DNA from 4 places in the Streptomyces sp. NPDC059398 genome. Region 1 is predicted to be linked to each of the others. Evidence: riboswitches for the same ligand, from Rfam matches in the RefSeq annotation. Region 1 holds a riboswitch; each other region holds the start of a gene.

What was found. A riboswitch is a leader RNA that binds a small molecule or an ion and turns the genes downstream of it on or off. The one in region 1 is predicted to bind cobalamin.
Region 2: another riboswitch for cobalamin. It lies ahead of ACFXBC_RS04420 (ABC transporter substrate-binding protein); the one in region 1 lies ahead of metE (5-methyltetrahydropteroyltriglutamate--homocysteine S-methyltransferase).
Region 3: another riboswitch for cobalamin. It lies ahead of ACFXBC_RS00550 (ABC transporter substrate-binding protein); the one in region 1 lies ahead of metE (5-methyltetrahydropteroyltriglutamate--homocysteine S-methyltransferase).
Region 4: another riboswitch for cobalamin. It lies ahead of ACFXBC_RS25760 (ribonucleoside-diphosphate reductase subunit alpha); the one in region 1 lies ahead of metE (5-methyltetrahydropteroyltriglutamate--homocysteine S-methyltransferase).

The regions. Positions count from the first base shown of each region.
Region 1 covers NZ_JBHYWP010000052.1:34,468-39,869, forward strand. The annotation lists gene ACFXBC_RS19640 (TetR/AcrR family transcriptional regulator) at 1-300, opposite strand, end outside; gene ACFXBC_RS19645 (aldo/keto reductase) at 414-1,442, shown strand; gene metE (5-methyltetrahydropteroyltriglutamate--homocysteine S-methyltransferase) at 1,574-3,898, opposite strand; cobalamin riboswitch at 4,061-4,284, opposite strand; gene ACFXBC_RS19655 (SAM-dependent methyltransferase) at 4,494-5,327, opposite strand.
Region 2 covers NZ_JBHYWP010000006.1:112,811-118,212, reverse strand. The annotation lists gene ACFXBC_RS04435 (alpha/beta fold hydrolase) at 1-184, shown strand, start outside; gene tkt (transketolase) at 364-2,592, shown strand; gene ACFXBC_RS04425 (GNAT family N-acetyltransferase) at 2,706-3,281, opposite strand; cobalamin riboswitch at 3,442-3,570, shown strand; gene ACFXBC_RS04420 (ABC transporter substrate-binding protein) at 3,623-5,191, shown strand; gene ACFXBC_RS04415 (ABC transporter permease) at 5,193-5,402, shown strand, end outside.
Region 3 covers NZ_JBHYWP010000001.1:118,759-124,160, reverse strand. The annotation lists gene ACFXBC_RS00555 (FecCD family ABC transporter permease) at 1-720, opposite strand, end outside; gene ACFXBC_RS00550 (ABC transporter substrate-binding protein) at 774-1,772, opposite strand; cobalamin riboswitch at 1,811-1,940, opposite strand; gene ACFXBC_RS00545 (sensor histidine kinase) at 1,935-3,503, opposite strand; gene ACFXBC_RS00540 (response regulator transcription factor) at 3,500-4,162, opposite strand; gene ACFXBC_RS00535 (PepSY domain-containing protein) at 4,317-4,937, shown strand; gene meaB (methylmalonyl Co-A mutase-associated GTPase MeaB) at 5,040-5,402, opposite strand, start outside.
Region 4 covers NZ_JBHYWP010000083.1:28,105-33,506, reverse strand. The annotation lists gene ACFXBC_RS25775 (GntR family transcriptional regulator) at 1-497, shown strand, start outside; gene ACFXBC_RS25770 (DUF3311 domain-containing protein) at 705-947, shown strand; gene mctP (monocarboxylate uptake permease MctP) at 944-2,575, shown strand; cobalamin riboswitch at 2,823-2,983, shown strand; gene ACFXBC_RS25760 (ribonucleoside-diphosphate reductase subunit alpha) at 3,113-5,402, shown strand, end outside.

The DNA of each region.
Region 1 (5,402 bases):
CAGCCACCGGGTGAGGGCCTCGACCGGCCGGTGCTCGGCGGCGAGTGCGGGCGCGGCGGCGGCGCAGGCGTCGACCTCCTTGCGGAAGACCGCGGCGATGAGGTCCGAGCGCTGCGGGAAGTGCCGGTAGAGGGTGCCCGCGCCGACCCCCGCCCGTGCGGTGATCTGCCGGACCGGGGCGTCCACGCCTGACGCGGAGAACACCTCGGCTGCCGCGGTGAGCAGGGCGTCGATGCTGCGCTGCGCATCCGCGCGTACCGGCTGGCGGGGCTGTTTCCCGGTCGTCTGGCCGTCATTCATGGATGCTCCTTTTGCCAACCGGAACAACGTTCCGTATCGTAGGTATGGAACGTTGTTCCGCTTATCTCAGCGTAGCGCGCTGCGGCGGACGTCCCCACCCCGGAGGAGCAACCATGAAGTACCGCACACTGGGCCGGACCGGTATCAAGGTCAGCCCGTACTGCCTCGGCGCGATGATGTTCGGAGCCATGGGCAACCCCGACCACGACGACTCCGTCCGCATCATCCACAAGGCACTCGACGCGGGGATCAACTTCGTCGACACCGCCGACGCCTACTCGCGCGGTGAGTCCGAGGAGATCGTCGGCAAGGCGCTCAAGGGCCGCCGTGACGATGTCGTACTGGCCACCAAGGCCCATCTCCCGATGGGGGACGACCCCAACCAGCAGGGCAACTCACGCCGCTGGCTGGTGCGCGCGCTCGACGACTCGCTGCGCCGGCTGGGGACCGACCACGTCGACCTGTTCCAGGTCCACCGGCCGGCGCCGGACACCGACGTCGAGGAGACCCTCTCGGCCCTCACCGATCTGGTCCGCGCGGGCAAGGTCCGCGCCATCGGCGCCTCCACCTTCCCCGCGTCGGACATCGTCGAGGCCCAGTGGGTCGCCGAGCGGCGCGGCCTGGAGCGGTTCCGCACCGAGCAGCCGCCGTACTCGATCCTCAACCGGGGCATCGAACGTGAGGTCCTGCCGGTCTGCGAGCGTTACGGAATGGGCGCCCTGGTCTGGAGCCCCCTCTCCGGCGGCATGCTCACCGGCCGCTACCGCAAGGGCGTACAGGCCGACACCCACCGGGCAGGTTTCGGATTCAAGCACCTCGTCGACGAGCGGCGGCTCGACGCGGTCGAGCAGCTCATCCCGCTCGCCGACGAGGCCGGGATGGAGCTGACCCATCTGGCGATGGCCTTCGCGATCTCCCACCCCGGTGTCACCTCCGCGATCATCGGCCCGCGCACCATGAACCACCTGGACGATCTGCTCGCGGGCGCGGAGACCGCCCTGAGCGACGACGTCCTGGACCGGATCGACGCCATCGTGCCCCCGGGCACCGACGTCGGAGCGCTGGACATGATCTACAACCCGCCGGCCATCGAGCAGGTCACCCTGCGCCGCCGCCCGGCCGACGGGCGTTCCGCCGCGTGACCCACCCGCCGGGGCCCCGGAGGAGAGAGCCGTCAGCGGGCGGGTCCACGCCGGGGCCGTGGGCGGGCAGTCTCCGGCAGCGGGCCCGGGGCCGGGCGGCGAGTGGTGTACGGCCCGGCCCCGGTGACCGGTCAGGCGCCCCCGGCGGTCAGTTCGGCGCGCACCTCACGGGCGGCGGCGACCAGGTGCTCCAGCGACTCCCGGGTCTCGGGCCAGCCGCGGGTCTTCAGGCCGCAGTCCGGGTTCACCCACAGCCGCTCGGCGGGAATGGCCTCAAGCCCCTTGCGCAGAAGGGCCGCGGCCTCCTGCGCGCTCGGTACCCGCGGCGAGTGGATGTCGTACACACCGGGCCCCGCCTCACGCGGGTAGCCGTGCCCGGCCAGTTCGCGGGCGACCTGCATATGGGAGCGGGCCGCCTCCAGGCTGATGACATCGGCGTCGAGGTCGTCGATGGCCTGGACGATGTCGCCGAACTCGGCGTAGCACATATGCGTGTGGATCTGGGTGGCCGGCTGTACTCCGCTCGTCGTGAGGCGGAAGGACTCGGTGGCCCAGTCCAGATACGCGGCGCGGTCGGCTGAGCGCAGCGGCAGCGTTTCGCGCAGGGCCGGTTCATCGACCTGGATGACCGGAGTACCCGCGCTCTCCAGGTCGCCGACCTCGTCCCGCAGGGCCAGGGCGACCTGCCGGGCGGTGTCGCCGAGCGGCTGGTCGTCGCGGACGAAGGACCAGGCGAGCATGGTGACCGGGCCGGTGAGCATGCCCTTGACCGGGCGGCCGGTCAGGGACTGGGCGTACGTCGTCCAGCGCACCGTCATCGGCTCCGGACGTGAGATGTCGCCGGCCAGGATCGGCGGGCGGACATAGCGGGTCCCGTAGGACTGCACCCACCCCTGCTGGGTGGCGAGATAGCCGGTGAGCTGCTCGGCGAAGTACTGCACCATGTCGTTGCGCTCGGGCTCGCCGTGCACCAGGACATCCAGCCCCGCCGTCTCCTGGAAGGCGATCACCTGCTGGATCTCGTCCCTGACGCGCTCCTCGTACCCCGCGGTGCCGATGCGCCGGGCCCGCAGGTCGGCGCGGGCCGCCCGCAATCCGGTGGTCTGCGGGAACGAGCCGATCGTGGTGGTCGGCAGGAGCGGCAGCCCGAGGCGGGCGCGCTGGGCGGCGGCCCGCTCGGTGTACGGCTGGGAGCGGTGCGTATCCGCGTCCGTGACCGCGGCGGCCCTGGCCCGTACGGCGGGGTCACGGGTGATCGCCGACCCCGCCCGGGAGGCCAGATCGGCCCGGTTGGCGGCCAGTTCGGCCGCGATGGCGCCGGTACCCCCGGCAAGTCCCCTGGCGAGGGTCGCGATCTCCGTGGTCTTCTGCCGGGCGAAGGCGAGCCAGCGCAGGATCTGCGGGTCGATGTCCCGTTCGGCGGTCGCGTCGAGCGGCACATGCAGGAGCGAGCAGGAGGCGGCGACGTCGACCCGGTCCGCCAGGCCGAGCAGGGTGCCAAGGGTGGCCAGTGACTTCTCCAGGTCGTTGACCCAGACGTTGCGCCCGTCGACCACACCGGCGACCAGGCGCTTGCCGGGCAGCCCGCCGACGGCGGCCAGCGCGTCCACATTGGCCGCGGCGGTGCCGGTGAAATCGAGCGCCAGGCCCTCCACCGGAGCCTTCGCCAGGACGGGCAGCGCGTCACCGAGCCGGTCGAAGTAGGAGGCGACCAGCAGCTTCGGGCGGTCGCCGAGCGAACCGAGCATCCGGTAGGCGCGTGCGGTGGCGTTCAGTTCGGCGGGGGTGCGGTCCTGGACGAGGGCCGGCTCGTCCAGCTGGACCCACTCCGCGCCCGCCGCCCGCAGATCGGCCAGCACCTCGGCGTAGACGGGCAGCAGCCGGTCGAGCAGCGTCAGCGGTTCGAAGTCCGCCGCGACGCCCGGGGCGGGCTTGGCCAGCAGCAGATAGGTGACCGGGCCGACGAGGACGGGGCGGGCGGTGAGCCCGCCGGCGGTCGCCTCCCGGAACTCCCCGGTCTGCTGGGTGGAGTCGGCGGTGAACACCGTGTCCGGGCCCAGTTCGGGCACCAGATAGTGGTAGTTGGTGTCGAACCACTTGGTCATCTCCAGGGGCGCGACCTCCTGAGTGCCGCGTGCCATCGCGAAGTAGCCGTCGAGTGCGTCGGCCTCGACGGCCTTGCGGTGCCGCTCGGGGATCGCGCCGACCATGACGCTGGTGTCCAGTACGTGGTCGTAGTACGAGAAGTCACCGGTGGGCACCTCATGGATGCCGGACTCCGCCAGGCGCTGCCAGTTCGACCGGCGCAGATCTGCGGCGGTCTCCCGGAGGCCGTCGGCGTCGACGCGGCCCTTCCAGTAACCCTCGACGGCCTTCTTCAGTTCCCGGTTCGGGCCCTGGCGGGGGTAGCCGTACACGGTGGCCCGTGCTGCCGCGGCTTCGGGCTTCGCTGTCACGGAAATCTCCTTCGCGAGATGACTCCTTGAGATCCCGGAGACGGGACGGGAGCGCGAAGGGATGACGGACCGTAGGGCCTCGCACGTGCCATGAGGCACGGCTGTCCCGCCGGTATGCGCGCCGACCCGCCCACGAGGTCACCGGGATGTCCGTACGCGAACGGTCGCGCACGGGCAACGGGCAGGTCTTCGGACTCGCGGGCACGGTCACCCTCCAAGGGGCGTCCACCTACTGGCCGTCGCTTCCCAGACCCGGCCGGGCCCAGTGCGTATGACGGCGGTCGTTCCCACTCACCGCTGCGGGGCAGTCCCGGATTTCCACCGGGTTCCCTCTTACGACGCATCCCGCCTGGCGGACGGGGCGAACCAGTTGCACCAGCCAGCCTAGGCGGAGACTCCCCGGCGCGGGGGCATCTGCCCACATCGCGGACGGTGATGTGGGACACCGGGCGCGCGGGTCGGCCGCCCCGCGCCCCCCCCCGCGCGGGGGGGTGCCCCCGGGGGGGGGGGCTCCGCCCCACCGGGGGGGGGGTGTGTGGGGCCCCGCGGGGGCCCCCGCCCCCCCCCCCCGCGCCCCGCCGCTCCCGTCCGGCGGCTACCTCTTCACCCCGAGTCCCGCCCAGATCGGGGCCGAGGCGGCATCGGGTCCGGCCTCCGGGTGTCCGATCTCGGGTACGACGGTCGCGGGCCGCCACAGATGGGGCGCGACCAGACCGGGCTCGATCAGCTCCGTGCCGTCGAAAAAGCGCAGTGTCTCGTCCCGGGTGAGCGGCCGCAGCGCCGTGCCCTCGGCCGCGAAATCGTCCTGCAGCGTGGCGGAGCCACCCGCGAGCTCCCGGGCGAACACCGATATCACCAGACAGCTGCCGGCGGGCAGCGCGTCCATCAGGCGCCGGACGACGGCGTGCGGCTGGTCCTTCGGGTCGATCCAGTGCAGCAGCAGCCCCATCGTCAGGGCCACCGGCTGCCCGAGGTCGAGGGTGTCGCGCAGTTCCGCGGACCCGAGAATGCTGTCCGGATCGGTGAAGTCCGCCGGGATGTACGCGGTGCGCCCGGCCGGGCTGCTGACGTGCAGGGCCCGGGAGTGGGCGAGGACGATCGGATCGTTGTCCGCGTACACGACGCGCGATTCCGGCGCCGTCTCCTGCGCGACCTCGTGCAGATTGGGCGACGTCGGTATGCCCGTGCCGATGTCCAGGAACTGCCGGATGCCCGCCTCGCCCGCCAGATACCGCACAGCACGCAGTACGAACTCCCGGTTGATCCGGGCGGCCAGCTGCACCGACGGCATCTTCTCGGCCACCGTGGCGGCCATGGCACGGTCGGCGGGATAGTTCGTCTTGCCGCCCAGGAACACATCGTAGATACGGGCGGGATGGGCCCTGTCCGTACGCAGGTCGATCGGCGCCCGGTCGTTCGCAGGGCTCATCCACTCGTCCGGTGACGACAACGGATCTCTCCTCTGTTGCTCAACGCTTGGGGTCGATAGTGAACTTGATCCACG
Region 2 (5,402 bases), on a different contig from region 1:
CACGCCCACCGTCACCCTCGACCCGGAACGCGACCCCTTCACCGCTCCCGGGAACGGCTGCTCCTACCGGGACCGCTTCACCGGCCGCTACGAGCACCGAGCCCTGGCGGGCATCGGCCACAACGTTCCCCAGGAGGCCCCCGCCGCCTTCGCCGGGGCCGTCGTCGACGCGGCCCGCCTCTGAACCGTCGCCCACTGCTGAAGCCCGTCGCCCGCTGCTGAAATCCGCCGTGCGGCAAGGTCCCGCACTACGCCGTCCGGTGGGGCCGTGGAGCGCGGGAACGGCGAATACGGGGAAGGGGTGAGAAGACTGAGCCGCCGGGCTCACCTTTCCCCCACGGAGCAGCAGGCGAAGGAGCGACGATGGCAGAGCAGCATCCGAACGGCGTGAACGCGGTACCCGGCCGGAGCCAGGACCTGGTGTTGCCGGTGGCCGCGCGCGCCGGCTGGGACGAGGTGGACGTCCGGGCGGTGGACACCATCCGACTGCTCGCCGCGGACGCGGTGCAGAAAGTGGGGAACGGCCACCCCGGGACCGCGATGAGCCTGGCGCCCCTGGCGTATCTGCTGTTCCAGAACGTGATGCGGCACGACCCGGCCGACGACCAGTGGCTCGGCCGGGACCGGTTCGTGCTCTCCTGCGGCCACTCCAGCCTCACCCTGTACATCCAGCTCTACCTCTCCGGGTACGGTCTGGAGCTCTCGGACCTGGAGGCGTATCGCACCTGGGGCTCGGCGACGCCGGGCCACCCGGAGTACCGGCACACCAGGGGAGTGGAGATCACCACGGGGCCGCTCGGTCAGGGGCTGGCGAGCGCGGTGGGCATGGCCATGGCGGCCCGGCGGGAACGGGGTCTGCTCGACCCGGACGCCCCCGCGGGCAGGAGCCCCTTCGACCACCAGGTGTACGTCGTCGCATCGGACGGCGACATGATGGAGGGCGTCACATCCGAGGCGTCCTCGCTCGCCGGGCACCAGGAACTCGGCAGCCTGGTGCTGTTCTACGACGCCAACCAGATCTCCATCGAGGACGACACCGACGTCTCCTTCAGCGAGGACGTGGCCGCCAGATACGCCGCATACGGCTGGCATGTTCAGGACGTCGACTGGCGGGGCGACGGAGCGTACACCGAGGACGTCGACGCCCTGCTCCACGCCATCGAGCAGGCGAGGAGCGAGCGCGGACGCCCGTCGCTGATCGTGCTGCACACCCTGATCGGCTGGCCCGCGCCGACCAAGCAGAACACCGGGAAGGCGCACGGCTCCGCGCTGGGCGACGAGGAGGTGGCGGCCACCAAGAAGCTGCTCGGCTTCGACCCGGACCGCACCTTCACCGTCGAGGACGACGTCCTGCGCAGGGCCCGTGCGGTACGTGACCGCGGCGCCGAGGCCCACGCCCGGTGGCAGCGCGACTTCTCCGCCTGGCGCACGGCCAACCCCGCGCGGGCCGCCCTCCTCGACCGGCTCCAGGCGCAGGAACTGCCCGGCGGCTGGGCCGACGCGCTGCCCGCGTTCCCGGCCGACGAGAAGGGCATGGCCACCCGCAAGGCGTCCGGCGAAGTCCTCGGGGCCCTCGCGCCGGTACTCCCCGAACTGTGGGGCGGATCGGCGGACCTGGCCGGGAGCAACAACACCACCATGGAGGGGGTGGAGTCCTTCCTCCCCGCCGACCGGCAGACGGAGCTGTGGAAGGGCGGACCGTACGGAAGGACCCTCCACTTCGGTATCCGTGAGCACGCCATGGGTGCGATCCTCAACGGCATCGCCCTGCAGAGCCTGACGCGGCCGTACGGGGGCACGTTCCTGACGTTCTCCGACTACATGCGCCCCGCCGTCCGGCTGGCCGCCCTGATGAAGCTGCCCGCCGTGTACGTGTGGACGCACGATTCCATCGGCCTCGGCGAGGACGGTCCGACCCATCAGCCCGTCGAGCACCTCGCCGCCCTGCGGGCCATCCCCGGCCTGGACGTCGTACGGCCCGGTGACGCCAACGAGACCGCCGCCTGCTGGGCCGCCATCCTTGAGCACACCGACCGGCCGACGGGACTGGTCCTCACCAGGCAGAACCTCCCCGTACTCGACCGTGGTCCGGGCTCCGGCCACACCCCCGCCGCGGCGGCCGCCAAGGGCGGGTACGTGCTCACCGAGCGCGGCCGGGGCTCCGAGCCCGACGTGATCATCGTCGCGACCGGCTCGGAGGTGCAGATCGCACTGGACGCCTGTGCTCTGCTGCTGGCCGGTGATCTGACGGTCCGGGTGGTGTCCATGCCGTGCCGCGAATGGTTCGCCCTCCAGCCGGCCGCCTACCAGGACGAGGTGCTCCCGCCTGCGGTACGCGCCCGGGTGAGCGTCGAGGCCGCCGTCGGCCAGGGCTGGCGCGAGGTCGTCGGCGACGCCGGGCGGATCGTCAGCCTTGAGCACTACGGCGCGTCGGCGGACTACCAGCGCCTCTACTCCGAGTTCGGGATCACCCCCGAAGCGGTCGCGCAGGCCGCCCGGGACAGCCTGGACGACACGCGGACGGCGACGCGCCCCGGCGGCCGGCAGAGTACGGCGGCGCCCGCCGACGGCGGCACGGCCGACCGGCCGTGAGGCCCCACCGGCCGGAGCCGCCCATGGGCTCCGGCCGGTGCGGTGTACGGACCAACTGCCGTGCCAAGCAGTGCAGTTGACGGATCAAACGGCACGATGGCGGGTGGGGGCGGTCAGTCCCGGCGGCGCAGGTCCAGCATGCAGAGAACCGTGTCGTAGCGGTCCTCGCCGACGGCGACGAAGCCGGGGAGGCGCCCGTACGGAGTGAAGCCGAGCGACCGGTAGAGCTCCAGAGCCCTGGTGTTGTCGCCACGGGCGTCCAGCGTGAGCACCTCGATACCCGCCTTCCGCGCATCGGTGATCAGGCCGGCGGTCAGCGCCCGGCCGACACCATGCCCCTGGGCCTCGGCGGCCACCGCGATCTTCTCCACATCGGCGTGCGGCCGGTGGGTCGGCCGGGCGTACCGCAGCCAGTACCCGAGCCCCACCATGCGGCGGTCCAGGTAGGCGGCGCGCAGGCCGGCGTCTCCCGCCCGCGCCGCGCGGACGACACGGCGGAGAAGTCCGGCCACTTCGTCCGGCGCGGGCGGTTCGACCCAGCCCAGCGCTGCGCCCGCTCCGACCAGGTCGGCCAGCATCCGGTGAGCGGACTCGGCGAGCCCGGCCGCCAACTCCGGATCGGCAGCCAGCTCCTCGGCGTCGAGGATCACGGGCTCGGCTCTCGGACCGCCGGTCAGGGGGGATGTCATGGGCCGCAGCCTAGTGACCCCGGCCGATCCGGTTCCATCGGCCCTGGGCCGCCGGACAGCCGAGACCTCCGGACAGCCGAGACCTCCGGACCACGGAACGGGAACCGGGTTCCGGCCACCTCTGCCCCGTACGTCACAATGAGTGCACGAGGCGACGGGGATCAGGAAGCCGGTGCGAGTCCGGCGCGGTCCCGCCACTGTGACCGGGAAGCGGTCCTCCTGCATGTCACTGTCCGCTGACGCGGGCGGGAAGGCGGAGGTGAGCGACGATCCGGGAGCCAGGAGACTGACCTGTCGCCGGTCCGCGAGCAGGGGCGAGGACACCCCGGAGAGGATCGGCTGTGACGACGCATGCCCGGACGGAGGCCCCGGACCGGCACCGGCCGGTGCTCGGCAGACGGGGAGCGCTGGCCGCCGGAGGCGCCCTGGCACTGGCCGCGACCGGCCTGCTCGCCGGGTGCGGCGGGGACAGGAAGGACGGGGGAGGCGGTGACCGGTTCCGCGCCGCGTTCACGGCCGGCGGCTCACAGGAGACCCTCGACCCCCATGTCGCCCCGAACTTCGTCGACCAGGCCCGCGCCAAGGCCCTGTACGACACGCTCGGGACCTACGCCGACGACATGTCCGTCCGCAAGCGGCTCGCGGAGTCCTGGGAGAGCGACGCGTCCGGCACCCGGTGGCGCATACGGCTGCGCAAGGCGCAGTTCCACGACGGCAAGCCGGTCACCGCCAAGGACGTCCTCTACAGCTACCGCCGCGCCGCCGACCCCGCCACCGGCTCCCCCTCGCAGGTCCTGCTGTCGGCCATCGACTCCGGCGCCACCCGGGCCGACGGCGAACGGTCCGTCGTCTTCGTACTGAAGGCGCCCAACTTCGAGTTCCCCACCGTCTTCGCGGGCCCCGGCACGGAGATCATCCCCGACGGGACGAAGGAATTCCGCAAGCCCATCGGCTCCGGCCCCTTCACCTATGTGTCGTTCACGCCCGGCGGCACCGCCCGCTACCGCGGCTGGGACGGCCACTGGGACGGCGCCCCGCACATCGCGGAGCTGGAGATCGTCCCCGCGAACGAGGAGTCTGCGCGGCTCAACGCGCTGCTGTCCGGGCAGGTCCACTACGCCGCCGACCTGGCCGGTGCCTCCGTGGACCGGCTGAAGAAGGAGGGCTCGACGCGGCTGCTGACCGCCGAGCGGGCCACCGCCCAGCAGTTGTTGCTGCGCACCGGCCGCAAGCCGTTCGACGATCCGCGGCTGGTGCGCGCCGTGCAGCTGGGGATCGACCGGGAGGCGCTGGTCCGGGTCGCGCTGGCCGGACACGGGGAGCCGGGGAACGACCTGTTCGGCATGGGTCTGCGCGGCTATCCGAACGGCATCGCGCCCCGGGTACGCGATGTCGGCCAGGCACGGAAGCTGGTGAAGGAGGCCGGAGCGGAGGGGCTGCACATCACCGTGGAGACCAGCTCCGTCGATGCCACCTGGGAGGCGGCCGCGGACCTGATGGGGCGGCAGCTGCGTGAGGTCGGGCTCCGTCTGACCGCCAACACCCGTGCGTCCAGTACGTACTTCAGTGAAATCAGGACACAGGGGGTGGCCGCCTTCAACACCACCTCCACCCTGCCCCTCTCCGACTTCCTCCAGCAGCGGGTCCGCGGGGGAGCGGCCCGCAACCAGACGCAGTACGCGTCGAAGAAGTTCGACACGCTCCTGGAGCGGGCCCGCACCACCCGGGACGAGAAGGAGCGGCTGGCGCTCCTCGCCCGGGCACAGAAGCTCGCCCGGGACGAGTCCGGACTGCTGGTGTGGGCGTTCTCCGACGCCAACGACGCGATCGGCCCATCGGTCCGCGGTCTGCGCGCCGCGCCGCCCAACTCGCACGACTGGGCCCGGTTCGACCGGGTCCGCATCGGCTGACGTGCGCGCCTATGTGCTGCGGCGTTTCCTGCTGGCGGCCCTCCAGTGCCTGGTGGTGCTGGTCGCCGTCTTCGCGGTCGGTTCGCTGCTGCCGGGCGACACGGCCGACGTGCTCCGCGGCGAACTCGGCACGCCGGAACAAGTGGCCGCGCTGAGAAGTCAGTTGGGTCTTGACGAGCCGGCCTGGACCCGCTTCGGACACTGGCTCGGC
Region 3 (5,402 bases), on a different contig from region 1:
GATGAAGACGGCGCCCCGGAACCGGCCCGGATCCAGGCCCAGGCTGCGTGCTCCCTCCTCACCGGCGAGCAGCAGGTCCAGCGGTCTGGCCAGCGCGATCAGCACCACCGCGCCGACGGCCAGCACCCCGGCGGGCAGCGCCAGTTCGTCCCAGCGGGCCCCGCCGAGACCGCCCAGCGTCCAGAACATGATGGCGCGCACATGCTCGGCCTGCGCGGAGAGCACCAGGACGAGGCTGGTGAGCGCGGACAGCACGTACTGGATCGCCACTCCGGCCAGGATCAGCCGCCCCGTCGTCATCGTCCCGCCGCGCCTGGCCATCGCGTACACCGCGACCAGCGCCGCCATCGAGCCGATGAACGCGGCGGCCGGCAGCGCCACGGTCGCCGCGGCCCCCGTGCCGAGGCCGAAGACGATGACGAGCACCGCCCCGGCCGACGCCCCCGAGGAGGCGCCCAGCAGAAAGGGATCGGCCAGCGCGTTGCGCACCAGCGCCTGGAGGACCGCCCCGGACAGCGCGAGCCCCGCCCCGACGACGGCCCCGAGCACCACCCGGGGCAGCCGCACGTCCCACACGATCGTCGGATACGCGCCGCTCCGCTCGCCGCCCAGCACCACCCGGAGCACCTCGCCCGGCGGGATGCGCACCGGGCCGAGCGCCAGTCCCGCCACCGCCGTCGCGAGCAGCACCACGGTGAGCACACCGGTCACGACGGGCATCGAACGCAGCACACCCGAGGCCGGAGGATGCGGCCGGGCCTTGGTCCCGGCCCTCATCCGGCGTCGGGGTGCAGCTGCGCGGCCAGGTCCCCGACGGCGTCAGCGACGCGTACGCCGAGGACGGCCGACGACAGCGGCAGCACCGCGAAACGCCTGTTCCTGATGGCGGGGACGTCCTTGAGGGCGGGATCGCCGAGCAGCCGCTTCTTCTTCGCCGCGACGCTGGTCCCGCCGTAGTCGTAGACCACGACGACCTGGGGCCTGCGCTTGATGACCTGCTCCCAGGAGACATCACCGAAGCTCTTCCCCAGATCGGCGAAGACGTTGGTGCCGCCCGCCAGTGACACGATCTCGTTGCCGATACCGCTGCCGCCCGCCGTGAACGCCGAGCTGTCCCCCGAGTCGTACACGAAGACCGAGGGCCGGTCCGCCCCCTTGAGCTTCGCCTCGACGGCCGCGATCTTCTCCTTCTGCTCCGCGATCAGCTTCCGGCCGCGGCCGGGAACGCCGAAGGTCCGCGCGACCTGGGTGATCTCGGTGCTGAGCTGACCGAGGCCGACCGGGCCGCCGGTGCAGTTCTCGATATTGAGCCGGGTGTTGATGCCCGACTTCTGGAGCCCGGCCCGGTCACGGCCCTGGGCCTTGTCGAAGGCGCTGGCGTAACCGCCGTAGACGAAGTCCGGGTTGGCGCCGAGGAGGGTCTCCCGGGACGGGTACTCCTTGGCGATGACCTTGGTCTTCGCGTAGTCGGCGCGGTACCGGGGAAGGACCTTGTCGTCGAGGTAGGCGGTGCCCGCGATCCGGTCCCGGAGTCCGAGGGCCAGCATGAGTTCCGTCGCGTGCTGGTTCATCGTGACGGCCCGCTTCGGGGGCGCGTCGAAGGTCGTCCTGGTCCCGCAGTTGTCGACCGTGTACGGGAATCCGGCGGGAGCTTTCGCGCCCCTGTCCGCGCCCGTGTCCTGCGTGGAGCCCGCCCCGCAGCCGGCGAGCGGCAGCAGGATCAGGGGTATGAGCGCCAGTGCGGCGCGCGACGTCCGGGGGTTACGGGGCATGGCCGGGCCTCTCCGGGGGATGTCCTCGTCCCCAGGTCGTACGGAGAAGGCGGCGCGGGAAGTGTCTGGCTTCCGGGCCGCGAGGCCCGGTCACAGTGGCGGGACCGTACCGGAATCGCACCGGTTTCCTTCACCGCACCGCCTGGGTTCGCGCTCAGTGTGTCAGACGCCGCCAGGGCCGCTCCCCTTGGCTGCCCGGGCCCGCGGAGCGTCCTGGGCGGGCGGGGTGTCCTGGGTCCGCGGGGCGTCCCCGGTCCGCGGGGCGGGCAGGTCCAGGGCGAAGGCGGCGCCGTCGCCGACGGTGAGCGTCCCGCCGTGCCGGTGCGCGACATCGCGGGCGATGGCCAGGCCGAGACCGGCGCCCCCGTCGTCACGGGTCCGGGCGTCGTCGAGCCGTACGAACCGCTCGAAGATCCGTTCACGCTCCGCGGGCGGCACCCCGGGGCCGTCGTCCGCGACCTCCGCGACGAGCCGGCCGTTCCGCTCCCGTACGCAGACCTCGACGCCCGAGCGCGCGTGCCGCTGGGCGTTGTCCAGGAGGTTGCCGATCACCCGCGCCAACTGCCCGCGGGATCCCTCCACTTCGAGCCCGTTCGCGGCGTCGACCGTCACCGGCACCCGGCCCCCGTGCCGCCGCGAGACCTCCTCGCGCACCAGCTCCCCCAGGTCGATCCGCGCCGCACCGGGCCGCTCCCCCGCGTCCAGGCGGGCGAGCAGCAGCAGATCGGCGGCCAGTTGCTGGAGCCGTACAGTGTCCATGACCGCGCCCTCGACGTCGAGCAGCTCCGGGTGCGCGGCGCCGACCTCCAGCTGGGTGCGCAGACTCGCGATGGGGCTGCGCAGTTCGTGGGAGGCGTCCGCGACGAACCGCCGCTGCCGGTCGACGGAGCGCTCCAGGGCGGTGAGCGTCTCATTGGTCGTACGGGCCAGCCGGGCCACCTCGTCGTGCGAGCCGGGCTCCGGGACCCGCCGGCCGAGGTCCTCGGACGCGGTGATCGCCGCCATCTCCCGCCGGATCCCCTCGACGGGGCGCAGGGCGCGCCGGGTCACCAGCCAGGTGACGCCCGCGACGACCAGCAGGAGGGCGGGCAGCCCGATGAGCATCGCGCCGCGGAGCGTGCTGACGGCGCTCTGCTCGGTGGTGAGCGGGGCGCCCGCGTAGACGATCAGGGTGTCGTCGCTGCCGTTGGTCACCTCGACCGCGGCGAACCGGTAGTCGGCGGTGTCACCGTCCACGGTCGCGGTGCCGGAGCTGAAGTGGGGGTCGTCGTGCGAGACCTCACCGCGCGGCGGATCGTCGCCGCTGCCGTGGTCGTCATCGTCGTCGTCGCTCTTGTCGTCGCTCTTGTCGTCGCTCTTGCCGTGGCTCTTGTCGTCGCCATGGTCGTCGTCGTGCTTCGACTCGGCCGGCGCCGGATGCACCGCGGTGGTCGCCGTCCCCGTCACGGCGTCCAGATCGTCACTGGCGGCGCGCAGTCCGCCGTGCTCGGTGACCACCTGCACCGGGTTCTCGTCGGAGTCGGGCAGATGGAGTTTGCGGTACGGGACGTCGAGCGCGACCTGCGATGCGATGTTCTGGGCGACGACCTCGGCGCGCAGATCGGTCTGGCCCGTGAGGTTGGACCGCAGGACGCTCAGGAGCGAGAGCCCCGCGGCGACCAGCGCGACAGCGACGACGGCCGTCGCGCCCAGCGCCGCCCTGGCCCGTACGGAACCGAGCAGGCGCCTCATTCGGCGACCAGACGGTACCCCGCGCCGCGCACGGTCTGGATGAGTCCGGCGCCCAGCTTGCGGCGCAGGGCGCTCACGTACACCTCGACGATGTTCGGGTCGCCCTCGTAGGCGAAGTCCCAGACGTGCTCCAGGATCTCCGGCTTGCCGACCACTTCGCCCTGGCGGACGGCGAGTTGCTCCAGGACCGCGAACTCCTTCGCCGTGAGGGCGACTTCGGTGCCCGCGCGGTGCACCCGGCGGGTGGCGGTGTCGACGGTGAGGCTGCCCGCGGTGAGCACGGGCGACGGCCGCCCGGCCGCGTGCCGGCGGAGCAGCGCCCTGATCCTGGCGACGAGGACCACATAGGAGAACGGCTTGGTGAGGTAGTCGTCGGCCCCGGTGTCGAGCCCCTCGGCCTCGTCGTACTCGCCGTCCTTGGCCGTCAGCATCAGGATGGGCACGTCGTTGCCCGCCGCCCTGAGCGCCGCGCAGACCCGGTAGCCGTTCATCCCGGGCAGCATGATGTCGAGCACGACCAGGTCGTACGGGCCCTCGCTGGCCAGGTGCAGCCCTTCGAGGCCGTCGTGCGCGACATCCACGGCGAAACCCTCGGCGGTGAGTCCGCGGGCGAGGGACACCGCGAGCCGCTTCTCGTCCTCCACGATCAACAGGCGCATGGGGACAGCCTCCCAAATCCATGCTGAAGGGATCTTCAGGGGGCTTCAGGCTGCGTTCAGCAGGCCCGCGGCAGATTGGGAGCTGTCCGAAGCAGCCGGGACGGCAGAACCGGCCGGACCAGCCACCGCACTCGCCTCCTGGAGGTACTCACTCATGAAGCGCAACTACGTCATCGCCTGCATCGCCGCCGCGGCCCTGGCCGCGGGCGGCACGGCCACCGGGGTCGCCCTCGCGGACGGCGGCTCGGGCTCCGCACCGCACTCGGCCGCGACGGCGGCTTCCGCGAAGGCTGCCCCGACGGCCGGGCGGTCCGCACCGGACACCGGCAACGCGTCGGGAGCGGCGGCGGGCTCCAGCGGCCCGGCCACCGTCGACCAGGTGATCCGCTCGGCCCAGGCATCCGAGCCGGGCACGGTCACCTCCGCCGAACTGGACCACGGCCGCTGGGAGGTGGACCTCTACGGCAAGGACAAGGTCTGGCACGAGATCCATCTGGACCGCACCACCGGCAAGGTCACCTCCTCGCGCCAGGACGGCGGCGACCAGGACGACCGCAAGGGCGCCCCCGTCACCGCGGTCCACGCCGCCTCGGTGGCCCGCGGCGCCGTCCCCGGCACGGTCACATCGGTCGAGCTGGACAACGGCCGCTGGGAGGCCGAGGTGACCGCCCACAACGGCACCCGGCACGAGGTCTACATCAACCTGAGCACCGGCAAGGTCATCTCCGAACACCAGAACCGCCACCAGCACGACGACGACCAGGACGACGACTGAGCCGGAGCACATGCGGAGGGACGGGGTCCGCGGAGCGGCGGGCGGGGTCAAAGCGCTGGGCGGACTCCAGCGGCCCCGGCCCGGCGAATCCGCCCCCGGGGTTCAGTCCGACAAGCCCTCAGCACCTGGCGCCCCGCCGGCCCCAGCCGCCCCCTCCGTCACCGCTTCCACCAGGGTGTCCGCCGCCGCGTAGGGGTCCAGGGTGCCGGTGACGATGCGGTCGGCCAGGGCGTCGAGGCGGTCGTGGCCGCGCAGGTCGCCGATGCGTTCGCGCAGGGCCGTCACCGCGATCGTCTCGACCTCGTGTGCCGCGCGTGCCCTGCGGCGTTCCGCCAGGACGCCGTGCTCCTCCATCCAGGCCCGGTGCTTCTCCAGCGCCTCGACGACCTCTTCGACACCCTCGCCGCGCGCCGCCACCGTCTTCACGATCGGCGGGCGCCAGTCGCCCGGGGTGCGCGCCTCGCC
Region 4 (5,402 bases), on a different contig from region 1:
CGCAGGCCCTGCAGCTCACCTCGTACACCGAGGACATGCGGGCGCAGGGCCTTGAGCCCACGTCCCAGCTGCTCGACATCGGCTATGTCACCGCGGACGACACCCTCGCCGGGCTGCTCGACATCACGGCGGGCGGGCGGGTGCTGCGCATCGAGCGGCTGCGGCTGGCGAGCGGTGAGCCGATGGCCATCGAGACGACACATCTGTCGGCCAAGCGCTTCCCGGCGCTGCGCCGTTCGCTCGTGAAGTACACCTCGCTCTACACCGCGCTCTCCGAGGTCTACGACGTCCGGCTGGCCGAGGCCGAGGAGACGATCGAGACCTCGCTGGCCACCCCCCGGGAGGCCGGGCTGCTCGGTACGGATGTGGGGCTGCCGATGCTGATGCTCTCGCGCCACTCGATCGACGAGCGGAGCGAGCCGGTGGAGTGGGTGCGCTCGGTCTACCGCGGCGACCGCTACAAGTTCGTGGCCAACCTCAAGCGGCCGGTCGACTGAGGCCGGTCGGCCGAGTCAGGTCCCGGGCGGCGGACCCCCGGAAAGGTCCGCACCAACACCCCTCGGAAACGGCGCTCTCCACCGAAATCCCCCCGGATGAGCGGTGTTGCCGTTCCGGTATGCGGATAGGGGTTCCGTCGGATGAGCATCCTCGCCTAGATTTCCTGCGCGTTGTACCAGGTGCTCAGTGAGGGGACGGACCGCACCATGCCCGAGAAAAGACCGGTGGTCACGCCGGTGCGCGTGATCATCGCGGTATGCCTGATCGCACCCTTTGTCGCCATGCTCTGGGTGAGTTCATACGCGAAGGTGGACCCGGCCTTCATCGGTATCCCGTTCTTCTACTGGTACCAGATGCTCTGGGTGCTCATCTCGACCGCGCTCACCATGACCGCGTACAAGCTGTGGCAGCGTGACCAGCGCGCCCGCAAGGGGGGTGCGTCCGCATGAAGGACGGTGTGAACGGCGTCGCGCTCGGCGTCTTCATCTTCTTCTTCGTCGCCGTCACGGTCGTCGGCTTCCTGGCCGCCCGCTGGCGCCGCGCCGAGAACGCGGCCACCCTCGACGAATGGGGCCTGGGCGGAAGGTCGTTCGGCACCTGGGTCACCTGGTTCCTGCTCGGCGGCGACCTCTACACGGCGTACACCTTCGTCGCGGTCCCCGCGGCCGTCTACGCGGCGGGCGCGGCCGGGTTCTTCGCCGTGCCGTACACGATCCTGGTCTATCCCCTGATCTTCACCTTCCTGCCGCGGCTCTGGTCGGTCTCGCACAAGCACGGGTACGTGACCACGTCGGACTTCGTCCGGGGCCGGTTCGGCTCGAAGGGGCTCTCACTGGCCGTCGCGGTCACCGGCATCCTCGCCACCATGCCGTACATCGCTCTCCAGCTGGTCGGCATCCAGGCGGTGCTCGACGTGATGGGCGTCGGCGGCGAGGGCAGCAACTGGTTCGTGAAGGACCTCCCGCTGCTGATCGCCTTCGCGGTGCTCGCCGCGTACACCTACTCGTCGGGGCTGCGGGCGCCCGCGCTGATCGCCTTCGTCAAGGACGGTCTGATCTACATCGTCATCCTGGTGGCGATCATCTACATCCCGATCAAACTCGGCGGCTTCGACGACATCTTCGCCAAGGCCGGTCACGCCTTCTCGCAGACCAGCCCGGCGACGGGCAAGCCGCGCGGGGCGCTCGCACCGGGCGCGGCGGGCCAGTGGGGCTATGCGACGCTGGCGCTCGGCTCCGCGCTCGCGCTCTTCATGTACCCGCACTCGATCACGGCGACGCTCTCCTCGCGCAGCCGTAACGTGATCCGCCGCAACACCGCGATCCTGCCGCTGTACTCGCTGATGCTGGGGCTGCTCGCCCTCCTCGGCTTCATGGCGATCGCCGCCGGTATCAAGGTGAAGAACGGCCAGCTGGCCATCCCGCAGCTCTTCGAGAACATGTTCCCCGACTGGTTCGCGGGGGTGGCCTTCGCCGCCATCGGTATCGGTGCGCTGGTCCCCGCCGCCATCATGTCCATCGCCGCGGCGAACCTCTTCACCCGCAACATCTACAAGGACTTCATCAAGCCGGGGGCCACCCCCGCCCAGGAGGCCAAGGTCTCCAAGCTGGTCTCGCTCGTGGTGAAGGTCGGCGCGCTCCTCTTCGTGCTCGCCATGGACCCGACGGTGGCCATCAACTTCCAGCTGCTCGGCGGTATCTGGATCCTCCAGACCATGCCGGCGCTGGTCGGCGGGCTCTTCACCCGGTGGTTCCACCGCTGGGCGCTGCTCGCGGGCTGGGCGGTCGGCATGGTGTACGGGACGCTCGCCGCGTACGGCGTGGCGAGCCCGACGCAGGCGCACTTCGGCGGCTCCTCCAAGGAGATCCCGGGCATCGGACAGATCGGCTACATCGGTCTGACGGCGTTCGTACTGAACGTGGTCGTGACCCTGGTGCTCACTGTCGTGCTCAACGCGGTGAAGGCACCCGCCGGGATCGACGAGACCTCCCCGGAGGACTACACGGCGGACGCCGGGGACGAGGGCGTCCAGGTGGAGCTGCCTCCGGCCACGGCGGGAGCACCGGCCGGCCACTGAGCCGGCCGCTCCGCCAGGGGCCGGGTCCGCCGGGGCTGCGTCCGCCGGGGCCTCGCTCCGCCACGGGCCACGCTCCGCCAGGGGCCGTCGCGCCTCCCTTCCGGGGGAGACGCGCGGCGGCCCTTCTCCGTGCCCCCAGGAGCCCCCGCAGGGCGCCCCTGAACCGCTTCTGAGGCGTCCCGGTGGCCTGCACGCGGCCCCGGCGAAGCGGCCGTACGAGCCACCCTCCCAGGCTCCACGACACAACATATGGGGGGTGCTTTCCGGCGGGCACCCCACATGTATGCTCATGCTCGCTGTCGCCGCAGGGGAATCCGGTGCGAATCCGGAACTGTCCCGCAACGGTGTGATCAGTGCGCTTTCGCGCACCGTGGAGTCCGAGGACCTGCCGACGGCGCATCCGGCTCGACCGAACCGGATGGGAAACGTCCGGGCCTCGCGGTAGGGCCTGCGGACGCCATGCGGTGTGCTGCTCTGCTGTGCCCGTACGCGCCCGTGCCCCCCGCCGGCCCCCAGCCGAGCGAGGGAGAGCGCACCGTGACCATCGCGCCCACCGCACCTGTCTCCGAGCAGGTGGCGGACGCCCCGGGAACCGTACTGCTGCGGACCCTGACCGACCTCACCGCCGATCTCACCGACACCGACCCCGGCAGGGTCGCCGCTGCCGCCCTGCGCGGGCGCAACGCGGCGTCGGACGAGGCGGAGCTGCGGGAGCTGGCCACCGAGGCGGCCGCGGGTCTCATCTCCGAGGACCCCGCGTACTCCCGGCTCGCCGCGCGGCTGCTCACCCGCACCATCGCCGACGAGGCGGCGGGCCAGGGCGCGGTGTCGTTCTCCTCGTCGGTCGCCGTCGGCCACCGCGAGGGGCTGATCGCCGACCGTACGGCCGCCTTCGTCCGGCTGCACGCGGAGCGGCTCGACGCGACCGTCGACCCCGGGGCCGACGACCGCTTCGGGTACTTCGGGCTGCGCACCCTCTACAGCCGCTATCTGCTGCGCCACCCCCTCACCCGCCAGGTCATCGAGACACCCCAGCACTTCATGCTCCGGGTCGCCTGCGGTCTCGCCGCCGACGAATCCGCCGACGCGCTGGCCGAAGTGGCCGCGCTGTACGGGCTGATGAGCCGCCTCGACTATCTGCCCTCCTCCCCCACGCTCTTCAACTCCGGTACCCGGCACCCGCAGATGTCCTCCTGCTACCTGCTGGACTCGCCACTCGACCAGCTGGACTCGATCTACGGGCGCTACCACGAGGTGGCGCGGCTCTCGAAGCACGCGGGCGGCATCGGCCTCTCGTACTCCCGCATCCGCGCCCGCGGTTCGCTGATCCGCGGCACCAACGGACACTCCAACGGCATCGTCCCCTTCCTCAAGACCCTCGACGCCTCGGTCGCCGCGGTGAACCAGGGCGGCCGGCGCAAGGGCGCCGCCGCCGTCTACCTGGAGACCTGGCACTCGGACATCGAGGAGTTCCTGGAGCTGCGCGACAACACCGGTGAGGACGCCCGGCGTACGCACAATCTCAACCTGGCCCACTGGGTGCCCGACGAGTTCATGCGCCGGGTTGGCTCGGACGGCACCTGGTCGCTGTTCTCGCCCGCCGACGTGCCGGAGCTGACCGATCTGTGGGGCGAGGAGTTCGACGCCGCGTACCGCAGGGCCGAGGCGGCGGGGCTGGCGAGGAAGACCATCCCGGCGCGGGAGCTGTACGGGCGGATGATGCGCACCCTCGCCCAGACCGGCCAGGGCTGGATGACCTTCAAGGACGCGTCGAACCGTACGGCCAACCAGACCGCCGAACCGGGTGCGGTCGTCCACTCGTCGAACCTGTGCACCGAGATCCTGGAGGTGACGGACGACGGCGAGACCGCGGTCTGCAACCTGGGCTCGGTCAACGTCGGCGCGTTCGTCTCCGGCGGCTCCCTGGACTGGGAGCGCCTGGACGCGACCGTCCGCACCGCGGTCACCTTCCTCGACCGGGTCGTGGACATCAACTTCTACCCGACCGAGCAGGCGGGCCGCTCCAACGCCAAGTGGCGTCCGGTGGGCCTGGGCCTGATGGGGCTCCAGGACGTCTTCTTCCAGCTGCGGCTGCCCTTCGACTCACCCGAGGCGCAGGCGCTCTCCACCCGGATCTCCGAGCGGATCATGCTCGCCGCCTACGAGGCGTCCTGCGACCTCGCCGACAGGAGCGGCCCGCTGCCCGCCTGGGAGAAGACCCGCGCGGCCCGCGGTGTGCTGCACCCCGACCACTACGCGACCGAGCTGAACTGGCCGGAGCGGTGGGAGGCGCTGCGCGCCCGGATCGCGAGGACCGGGATGCGCAACTCGCTGCTGCTCGCGATCGCGCCGACCGCGACCATCGCCTCGATCGCCGGGGTGTACGAGTGCATCGAGCCGCAGGTCTCCAACCTCTTCAAGCGCGAGACGCTCTCGGGTGAGTTCCTCCAGGTCAACGCGTATCTGGTGAACGAGCTGAAGGAGCTGGGCGTCTGGGACGCGCAGTCCCGTGAGGCGCTGCGCGAGGCCAGCGGTTCGGTGCAGGGCTTCAGCTGGATCCCCGAGGAGGTCAGGGCGCTCTACCGCACCGCGTGGGAGATCCCGCAGCGCGGTCTGATCGACATGGCCGCGGCCCGCACCCCGTTCATCGACCAGAGCCAGTCCCTGAACCTGTTCCTGGAGACGCCGACCATCGGGAAGCTCTCCTCGATGTACGCGTACGCGTGGAAGCAGGGCATCAAGACCACGTACTACCTGCGCTCGCGCCCGGCGACGCGTATCGCGCGGGCGGCGCGCTCCGCCGCCGTCCCCGCCCAGCAGGCCCCGG